DNA from 3 places in the Streptomyces sp. NPDC046821 genome. Region 2 is predicted to be linked to each of the others. Evidence: predicted binding sites of a transcription regulator. Region 2 holds the regulator's gene; each other region holds the start of a gene.
What was found. Region 2 encodes HrcA, which represses chaperone genes, less so after heat shock. Its sites were predicted from a motif close to TTNGCACTCNGNNNNNCNGAGTGCNAA; they were not measured.
Positions count from the first base shown of each region.

Region 1: groES (co-chaperone GroES) is a predicted target of HrcA. The motif match lies at 1,725-1,751, and genes of this name have one in related genera.
Region 3: groL (chaperonin GroEL) is a predicted target of HrcA. The motif match lies at 1,347-1,373, and genes of this name have one in related genera.

Region 1 is NZ_JBEYYB010000012.1:75,502-78,776, reverse strand. Features, by position in the region: gene ABZ893_RS24670 (polysaccharide deacetylase family protein) at 1-551, shown strand, start outside; gene ABZ893_RS24665 (polysaccharide deacetylase family protein) at 548-1,636, shown strand; gene groES (co-chaperone GroES) at 1,894-2,202, shown strand; gene groL (chaperonin GroEL) at 2,313-3,275, shown strand, end outside.
Region 2 is NZ_JBEYYB010000020.1:26,994-30,268, forward strand. Features, by position in the region: gene ABZ893_RS32565 (nitronate monooxygenase) at 1-129, opposite strand, end outside; gene dnaJ (molecular chaperone DnaJ) at 324-1,460, opposite strand; gene hrcA (heat-inducible transcriptional repressor HrcA) at 1,461-2,477, opposite strand; gene ABZ893_RS32580 (MBL fold metallo-hydrolase) at 2,612-3,275, shown strand, end outside.
Region 3 is NZ_JBEYYB010000007.1:130,947-134,221, reverse strand. Features, by position in the region: gene groL (chaperonin GroEL) at 1-1,178, opposite strand, end outside; gene ABZ893_RS15705 (cold-shock protein) at 1,515-1,721, opposite strand; gene ABZ893_RS15700 (MoaD/ThiS family protein) at 2,137-2,412, opposite strand; gene thrC (threonine synthase) at 2,508-3,275, opposite strand, start outside.

The sequences.
Region 1 (3,275 bases), on a different contig from region 2:
AGGTCGTCTTCCTCACCATCGACGACGGCAGCAACAAGGATCCGGCGTTCCTCAGGATGATGAGCGACCTGAAGATCCCGTACACCGCGTTCCTCACCAACGAGTCGGTGGAGGACGACTACGGGTACTTCCGGAAGATGCAGGCCCGCGGCATCACCCTGAACAACCACACGCTGACCCACCCCTACCTGCCGGGCCTGTCCTACGAGGGGCAGAAGCGCGAGATCTGCGGAATGCAGGACATCATGGAGGAGCAGTTCGGCGAACGGCCCCTGCTCATGCGCCCGCCCTTCGGCAACTTCAACCAGGACACGCTGCGCGCCGCCAAGGCCTGCGGCATCGAGTACGCGCCGATCTGGAACGAGGAGGCCTTCGTCGACCACTTCGAATGGCGCGAGGAGGACAAGCAACTGCGCCCCGGCGACATCATCCTGACCCATTTCCGTGGCCCGGACGAATGGAAGGGCACGATGCCCGACATGGTCCGCCGGCTCATGAAGTACGTGACCAGTAAGGGATACGCCGTGGCCAAGCTGGAGGACTACCTGTGACATTGACGTCCGTACGGGCGCATCAGGCCCGTACGCGTTCCGGCCCCCGGCGGCTGCTCGCGACGGCGCTGGCCGCCGGGGTCCTGTCCTCCGCGTTGCTCACCGGGTGCGCCCAGTCCGTGAGCCCGATCGAACGGCTCGGCCGGAGGGCGGCGCAGGCCGCGCAGAAGGTACGGCACGGTCACGAGGCGCCGACGGTCCTGCCTGCCGGCGGCGTGGGGAGCGCGGGTGAGCGGGGGAGGGGGAAGTCGCCGGGGAGCCCGGGCGGGGGGTCGGCCTCGGCCACGGTGCTGAAGGCTCCGGCGCACCATTCGAAGTCACGCCGCCTGCTCCACCACCGTACGAACGGCTCCGCCCACGTGGGCGCGGGAGACCCCGCCCACACCGGCGCGCACGCCCCTGACACCGCACCCGTCGCGCCCCTTAAGGTCCCCGCCCGCGACGCCTACCGCCACTGGGGCCTCCGCGCGCCGCTCGCCGCGGCGCCCGAGCCCCCGGCGCACCCCGCGTCCCGCGCGGCCCGGAACGCGTACGCGCTCCCGCCCGTCGTGGACCACGTCCGCACCCGCGACCGGGTCGTCTTCCTGACCTTCGACGACGGTGCCGCCGGCGACCCGCGACTCGCCGGCCTGGTCCGCGATCTGCGGCTGCCCGTCACGGTGTTCCTCACGGACCGCGTCGCGGGCCCCGGCCGCGACCACGCCGGCGCGCTCCGCCGCCTCGGCGCCGGCGTGCAGAACCAGACCATCAACGGTCACTTCCTGCCCGCCCTCCCGTACGCCGAGCAGCACGCGGAGATCTGCGTCCAGCAGGACCGGCTCGCCGGACGCTTCGGCAGCAGCCCCCGCCTCCTGCGTCCGCCCTTCGGTAACTACGGCCAGGACACCCTGCGCGCGGCCGCGACCTGCGGGGTCGACGCCGTGGTCCTGTGGCGAGCCGAACGGAACGGTGACCGGCTGCGCCCCGGGGACATCGTCCTGGCCCAGGCCCCGGGCGGCGCGACGCTCGCCGACGCGACGGCGCGGATGGTGCGCCGTATCCAGGACGAGGGGTTCACGGTCGGGCGGCTGGAGGACTACGTGTGAGACGGCGGACCGGCCGCCGGGTGGGGCGAGCGGTGGGGCGGGGCGAGGAGCGGGTGGCGGGGCGGGGCGAGGACGCGCCGAGAGTGAATTGGCACTCCGCTTGACCGAGTGCTAATTGCAGTCATAGTCTCGGCCCTGGCACTCCCCACTGGAGAGTGCCAATAGCGACGGGCAGGTCCGGCACCCGCGACGACGGATCCACCTGGTCGCCACCTCAGACAGTTAACCCCGTGATCTCCGAAGGGGGAGGTCGGATCGTGACGACCACCAGCTCCAAGGTTGCCATCAAGCCGCTCGAGGACCGCATCGTGGTCCAGCCGCTCGACGCCGAGCAGACCACCGCCTCTGGCCTGGTCATCCCGGACACCGCGAAGGAGAAGCCCCAGGAGGGCGTCGTCCTCGCCGTCGGTCCGGGCCGCTTCGAGAACGGCGAGCGCCTGCCGCTCGACGTGAAGACCGGCGACATCGTGCTGTACAGCAAGTACGGCGGCACCGAGGTGAAGTACAACGGCGAGGAGTACCTCGTCCTCTCGGCTCGCGACGTGCTCGCGATCGTCGAGAAGTAATTCACCCATTGTTTTAGTTCTGCGCCCCTGGCTCCCCGTTACTCAGCTGCGAATCTTCACAGTGTGCCGGGTGTCGGGGGCGTAGTTCGTTCGAGAGGACAGACAGCTCCATGGCGAAGATCCTGAAGTTCGACGAGGACGCCCGTCGCGCCCTTGAGCGCGGCGTCAACAAGCTTGCCGACACGGTCAAGGTGACGATCGGCCCCAAGGGCCGCAACGTCGTCATCGACAAGAAGTTCGGCGCTCCCACCATCACCAACGACGGTGTCACCATCGCCCGTGAGGTCGAGGTCGACGACCCGTACGAGAACCTCGGCGCCCAGCTGGTGAAGGAGGTGGCGACCAAGACCAACGACATCGCGGGTGACGGCACCACCACCGCCACCGTGCTCGCCCAGGCCCTGGTCAAGGAAGGCCTGCGCAACGTCGCCGCCGGCGCCTCCCCGGCCGCCCTGAAGAAGGGCATCGACGCCGCGGTCAAGGCCGTGTCCGAGGAGCTCCTCGCGACCGCCCGCCCGATCGAGGACAAGTCCGACATCGCCGCCGTGGCCGCGCTCTCCGCGCAGGACCAGCAGGTCGGCGAGCTCATCGCCGAGGCGATGGACAAGGTCGGCAAGGACGGTGTCATCACCGTCGAGGAGTCCAACACCTTCGGTCTGGAGCTGGACTTCACCGAGGGCATGGCGTTCGACAAGGGCTACCTGTCTCCGTACTTCGTGACGGACCAGGAGCGCATGGAGGCCGTGCTCGAGGACCCCTACATCCTCATCAACCAGGGCAAGATCTCCTCCATCCAGGACATGCTGCCGCTGCTGGAGAAGGTCATCCAGGCCGGTGGCTCCAAGCCGCTCCTGATCATCGCCGAGGACGTCGAGGGCGAGGCCCTGTCGACCCTGGTCGTGAACAAGATCCGCGGCACGTTCAACGCCGTCGCCGTCAAGGCGCCCGGCTTCGGTGACCGCCGCAAGGCGATGCTCGGCGACATGGCCACCCTCACCGGTGCCACCGTCATCGCCGAAGAGGTCGGCCTCAAGCTGGACCAGGCCGGTCTGGACGTGCTCGGCAGCGCCCGT
Region 2 (3,275 bases):
CCCGGCGGCGAGAAACCCGAGCCCGCCGGCCTCCGAAACAGCGGCGGCGAGCGCCGGACAGGACCCACCACCCGCCATGGGCGCCTGCACGATCGGATACTGGCAGAGATCGGTGAGCTTGGGGGACATGACGGCATGGTGCCACGTCCTCCGGACAGGACCGAATCTAGCCTTCCGGTACAGGTATTTACATGCGAAACCGCTGTGGGCAGGCGTTCCGCAGGGCGATGGGGGTCCCCCCGCTCGAGCGAAGCCGAGAGTGGGGGAGGGTGGGCACAGCCCCAAGTGCCGGGCAACAGCACTCGGGGGCTGCCCACTAAGGCCTAGCGACCGTTGAACGCATCCTTGAGCCGCGAGAAAAGCCCCTGCTGCCCCGGCTGGAACTGCCCCGTAGGCCGCTCCTCCCCCCGCATCTTCGCCAGCTCCCGCAGCACCCGCTCCTGCTCAGGATCCAGCTTCGAAGGCGTGAGCACCTCGACATGCACGATGAGATCCCCGCGCCCGCCACCCCGCAGATGCGTGATGCCACGGCCGTGCAGCGGAACGGACTGCCCGGACTGCGTGCCCGGCCGGATGTCGATCTCCTCGAGCCCGTCGAGCGTCTCGAGCGGCACCTTCGTGCCGAGCGCCGCCGCCGTCATCGGAATGGTGACGGTGCAGTGCAGATCGTCGCCACGCCGCTGGAACACGGGGTGCGGCAGCTCGTGGATCTCGACGTACAGGTCACCGGCGGGACCGCCGCCGGGGCCGACCTCGCCCTCGCCCGCGAGCTGGATCCGCGTGCCGTTGTCGACACCTGCGGGGATCTTCACGGTGAGCGTGCGCCGCGAGCGGATGCGGCCGTCGCCGGCGCACTCCGGGCACGGCGTCGGCACGACGGTGCCGAAGCCCTGGCACTGCGGGCAGGGCCGCGACGTCATGACCTGGCCGAGGAAGGACCGCGTGACCTGCGAGACCTCGCCGCGGCCGCGGCACATGTCACAGGTCTGCGCGGACGTACCCGGCGCGGCGCCTTCGCCGCTGCAGGTCGTACAGACGATGGCCGTGTCGACCTGGATGTCCTTGGTGGTCCCGAAGGCGGCCTCGTCCAGCTCGATCTCGAGCCGGATCATGGCGTCCTGGCCGCGGCGCGTGCGCGACCGGGGACCACGCTGGGACGCCGTCCCGAAGAACGCGTCCATGATGTCGGAGAAGTTCCCGAAGCCACCGGCGCCGAAGCCGCCGGCCCCGCCTCCGCCCGACTGCGAGAGGGGGTCGCCCCCGAGGTCGTAGACCTGCTTCTTCTGCGGGTCCGACAACACCTCGTAGGCGGCGTTGATCTCCTTGAACCGCTCCTGCGTCTTCGGGTCCGGATTCACGTCCGGGTGAAGCTCGCGGGCAAGCCTGCGGAAGGCCTTCTTGATCTCGTCCTGGGAGGCGTCGCGGCGCACGCCGAGTACGGCGTAGTAGTCCGTGGCCACTTACGACTCCGCCAGGATCTGTCCGACGTAACGTGCCACTGCGCGTACTGCTCCCATCGTTCCCGGGTAATCCATGCGTGTCGGTCCGACGACGCCGAGCTTGGCTACTGCCTCGCCGCCCGAACCGTAGCCGACCGACACCACGGACGTGGAGTTGAGTCCCTCATGGGCGTTCTCGTGACCGATCCGTACGGCCATGCCCGAATCATTGACCTCACCGAGGAGCTTGAGGAGCACGACCTGCTCTTCGAGCGCTTCCAGAACGGGCCGGATGGTGAGGGGAAAGTCATGTCCGAAGCGGGTGAGATTGGCGGTGCCGCCGATCATCAGCCGTTCCTCGGTCTCCTCGACGAGCGTCTCCAGGAGGGTGGAGAGCACCGTCGAGACCGTGCCGCGGTCCTCCGTGTCGAAGGACTCCGGAAGATCCTGCACGAGCTGCGGCACGTCCGCGAAGCGGCGTCCCGCGACCCTGCTGTTGAGCCTGGCCCGCAGATCGGCGAGGGAGGTCTCGCCGAAGGGCGCCGGGCAGTCGATCATCCGCTGCTCGACGCGCCCGGTGTCCGTGATCAGTACGAGCATCAGGCGGGCGGCGGCGAGCGAGAGCAGTTCCACATGGCGCACGGTGGAGCGCGTCAGGGAGGGGTACTGCACCACGGCGACCTGCCGGGTCAGCTGCGCGAGCAGCCGCACGGTCCGGCCGACGACGTCGTCGAGGTCGACGGCTCCGTCGAGGAAGTTCTGGATGGCGCGGCGCTCGGGCCCCGTCATCGGCTTGACCGCCGTGAGCTTGTCCACGAACAGGCGGTAGCCCTTGTCGGTGGGGATGCGCCCGGCGCTGGTGTGAGGCTGGGCGATGAAGCCCTCCTCCTCCAGCGCCGCCATGTCGTTGCGCACCGTCGCCGGTGAGACGCCGAGGCTGTGCCGCTCGGTGAGCGCCTTGGAGCCGACCGGCTCCTCGGTCCCCACGTAGTCCTGGACGATCGCGCGCAGCACTTCGAGCCGGCGTTCACTGAGCATCGCGCGCACCTCCAGCTGTCTCGTCCTGCGGCTTCGCCTTGCGGTTGGCACTCGACGCGGTTGAGTGCCAATGGTCTCCGGATCAGTGTACGGCCGCCGGGTACGGGCCCGGCAAGGGCGCTAGCGTCAAGGTCATGGGTGACCTGGACTGGAATGTCGTGGGGTGGGAGGAGCTGTCCTCTCGGGTGGGGCGGGTCCGGCTGCCGGGCTGGGACTGCACGACGGGCCTCGTGGTGGGCGAGGACGGGGCGCTGCTCGTCGACGCGGGTTCATCACTTCGTGAGGGCGCGGCGCTGCGGGCGGCCACCCGGCGCCTGCTCGGTCCGCACGCGCGCGTGACGCATATCGCTCTGACGCACCCCCATTTCGATCATGTTCTCGGCGCGGCGGCGTTCGCCGGGGTCGAGGTGTACGGGGCCGCCGGCATCGACACGGTGCTCGCGCGGGGGCGGGACGAGTTGCGGGCCGACGCGGTCGCGCACGGGGTGCCGCCCGGGGAGGCCGCGGGGGCGGCGGACGTGCTCGTCGTGCCGCACCACCGCGTGTCCGGCGAGTGGACCCTCAGCCTGGGCGGCGGTCTCCGGGTGCTGCTGGCGAACGTGGGCCCTGGGCACACCGCGCACGACCTGGCGGTCCTGGTGCCGGGTACGCCGGAGATCGTGTTCTGCGGTGATCTCGTGGAGGAGTCGGGCGAGCCGCAGGCGGGGCCGGACGCGATACCGCGCCACTGGCCGGCCGCGCTCGACCGGCTGCTCGAACTCGGCGGTGAGGACGCCGTGTACGTGCCCGGACACGGAG
Region 3 (3,275 bases), on a different contig from region 2:
CGGTGCTTGCGCTCCTTGAGCTCGACCTCGGTCGCGGCACCGGCCTTGATGACCGCAACACCGCCGGCGAGCTTCGCCAGGCGCTCCTGCAGCTTCTCGCGGTCGTAGTCGCTGTCCGAGTTCTCGATCTCGGCACGGATCTGGTTGACGCGACCCTGGACCTGGTCGCTGTCACCGGCGCCGTCGACGATCGTCGTCTCGTCCTTGGTGATGACGACCTTGCGGGCGCGGCCGAGCAGGTCGAGACCGGCGTTCTCCAGCTTGAGGCCGACCTCCTCGGAGATGACGGTGCCACCGGTGAGGATGGCGATGTCGCCGAGCATGGCCTTGCGGCGGTCACCGAAGCCCGGGGCCTTGACGGCGACGGACTTGAAGGTGCCACGGATCTTGTTGACGACCAGGGTCGACAGGGCCTCGCCCTCGACGTCCTCGGCGATGATCAGCAGCGGCTTGCCGGACTGCATGACCTTCTCGAGCAGCGGAAGGAGGTCCTTCACGTTGCCGATCTTCGAGTTGACGATGAGGATGTACGGGTCGTCGAGCGACGACTCCATACGCTCCATGTCGGTGGCGAAGTACGCCGAGATGTAGCCCTTGTCGAAGCGCATACCCTCGGTGAGCTCAAGCTCCAGACCGAAGGTCTGGGACTCCTCGACGGTGATGACGCCTTCCTTGCCGACCTTGTCCATGGCCTCGGCGATGAGCTCGCCGATCTGGGTGTCGGCGGCCGAGATGGAGGCCGTAGAAGCGATCTGCTCCTTGGTCTCGACATCCTTGGCCTGCTCGAGGAGAGCGGCGGAGACGGCCTCGACGGCCTTCTCGATACCGCGCTTCAGAGCCATCGGGTTGGCACCGGCGGCCACGTTGCGCAGACCCTCGCGCACCAGGGCCTGGGCCAGGACGGTCGCGGTCGTCGTGCCGTCACCGGCGACGTCGTCCGTCTTCTTCGCGACCTCCTTGACCAGCTCGGCGCCGATCTTCTCGTACGGGTCCTCGAGCTCGATCTCCTTGGCGATGGAAACACCATCGTTGGTGATCGTGGGGGCACCCCACTTCTTCTCGAGGACGACGTTGCGACCCTTGGGGCCCAGGGTCACCTTGACGGCGTCGGCGAGCTGGTTCATGCCGCGCTCGAGGCCGCGCCGTGCCTCCTCGTCGAACGCGATGATCTTGGCCATGTGAAGTGGTCCTCCCGGACGGGGTGGAAAAGCAAGCAAACGGACCGTGCTGGTGCCCGCGACGGACGGCCTGCGCACCTTGTGGTTCCTTGCCCCACCCGGCGTGCGAGCCTCACCGACCCGATCCAAGTTCTGTCACTCTCACCTTCAGAGTGCTAACGCCAATGATTAGCACTCGCCCTAGGAGAGTGCAAGCGCCTACGGGGTTCTCGGCCAGCCCTTGAGACGGCCCGGGAGCGCGTCCGGACGCCTGTCCGGGAACGCACGAGAGGCCTGTACCCCGTTGGGGGCACAGGCCTCTCGGCGTGAGTGCGTCGGTGGCCGATCGCGTCGTACTCAGCCGACGGCGAGCTTGACCATGTCCGCCTGCGGACCCTTCTGGCCCTGCGAGATCTCGAATTCGACTCGCTGACCCTCTTCAAGGGTGCGGTAGCCGTCCATCTGGATGGCGCTGTAGTGGACGAAAACATCCGCACCACCGTCGACCGCGATGAAGCCGTACCCCTTCTCCGCGTTGAACCACTTGACGGTGCCCTGAGCCATGCCTAACTCCCCTATTACTGGCCCTTGCGCGAGGCCGCACTTCGCGGACCCGGGTCAGACCTCACGCCCCAAAGGGTTGGGGGTGTGCGCCGGAACGCGTCGACCGCGGCTGAATGTACTTGCCCAACTGCCCTCTGCAACAGGGCAATCGGGCGCGAATTCTGGGCCAGGCAGAGCGGTTATAAGCGGCGGATTTACGGGAATCCGGGGCAACTCGGGCCCGACAAATGCCACGAACACCCAATAAGGTAGGGGCAGTTTGGCTGCTTCTTGTCGGCCGACGGCCGACTTCATATATGCACTGGGCACAAGCCGCGAGCGCTGTTCCCACACTCTACCGCGCTCAACCATGCAGAATTGCCCCCTCCGTTTCTCTCCGGGAGGGGGCAATTCCGTTAACTCTTCGTGCTGTTGATCAGCCGCCGGCGACGGCGGGGATGATCGACACACTCGCGCCGTCCGCGGTGGCCGTCTCCAGGCCCTGCTCGAAGCGGACGTCGTCGTCGTTGACGTAGACGTTCACGAAGCGGCGGAGCTTGCCCTGGTCGTCCAGGACGCGCGCGGCGATGCCCGCGTGGTTCTTCTCCAGGTCGGCGATGACCTCGGAGAGATTCCCACCCTCAGCAGCCACCTCGGCCTGACCACCGGTGTAGGTACGCAGGATGGTGGGGATCCGGACGTTCACGCTCATGAGTTCACCTCAGCTATTCAGCCCCTCCGGCGTTTGAGGAGCGGGGGTCTGGGGGCAGAGCCCCCAGTCTCGGGAAGGGGCGGGTTGGGGGAGACTTACTCGGCGAGCCCAGCGGCGCGGAACGCCTCAAGGCTGGGCCGAATCGTGGCCGTAGCCTGAGAGCTCTCAGCCACCGCGTCCAGCGTCTTCAGCCCGTCACCCGTGTTCAGCACAACGGTGGTCAGCGACGGGTCAATAAGCCCGGCCTCGATCAGCTTCTTGGTCACGCCGAGCGTCACACCACCGGCGGTCTCCGCAAAGATGCCCTCAGTCCGAGCCAGCAGCTTGATCGCGTCGACAACCTGCTCGTCGTTCACATCCTCCACCGCACCACCGGTGCGACGAGCGATGTCCAGCACGTAGGGACCGTCGGCCGGGTTACCGATCGCGAGCGACTTGGCGATCGTGTTCGGCTTCTGCGGCCGCACCACGTCGTGGCCGTTCTTGAACGCGACCGACACCGGCGAGCAGCCCTCGGCCTGCGCACCGAACAGCTTGTACGGCTTGTCCTCGACGAGCCCGAGCTTGATCAGCTCCTGCAGACCCTTGTCGATCTTCGTGAACTGCGAACCGGACGCGATCGGGATGACCAGCTGGTCCGGCAGCTGCCAGCCGAGCTGCTCGCAGATCTCGTACGCGAGGGTCTTGGAGCCCTCGCCGTAGTACGGCCGCAGGTTGACGTTGACGAAGCCCCAGCCCTCGCCCAGCGGGTCGCCGATGAGCTCGGAGCAGAAACGGTTCACGTCGTCGTAGTTGCCCTCGATGGCGACGAGGTCACCGCCGTAGACACCGGCCATGACGACCTTGCCCTGCTCCAGGTCGTG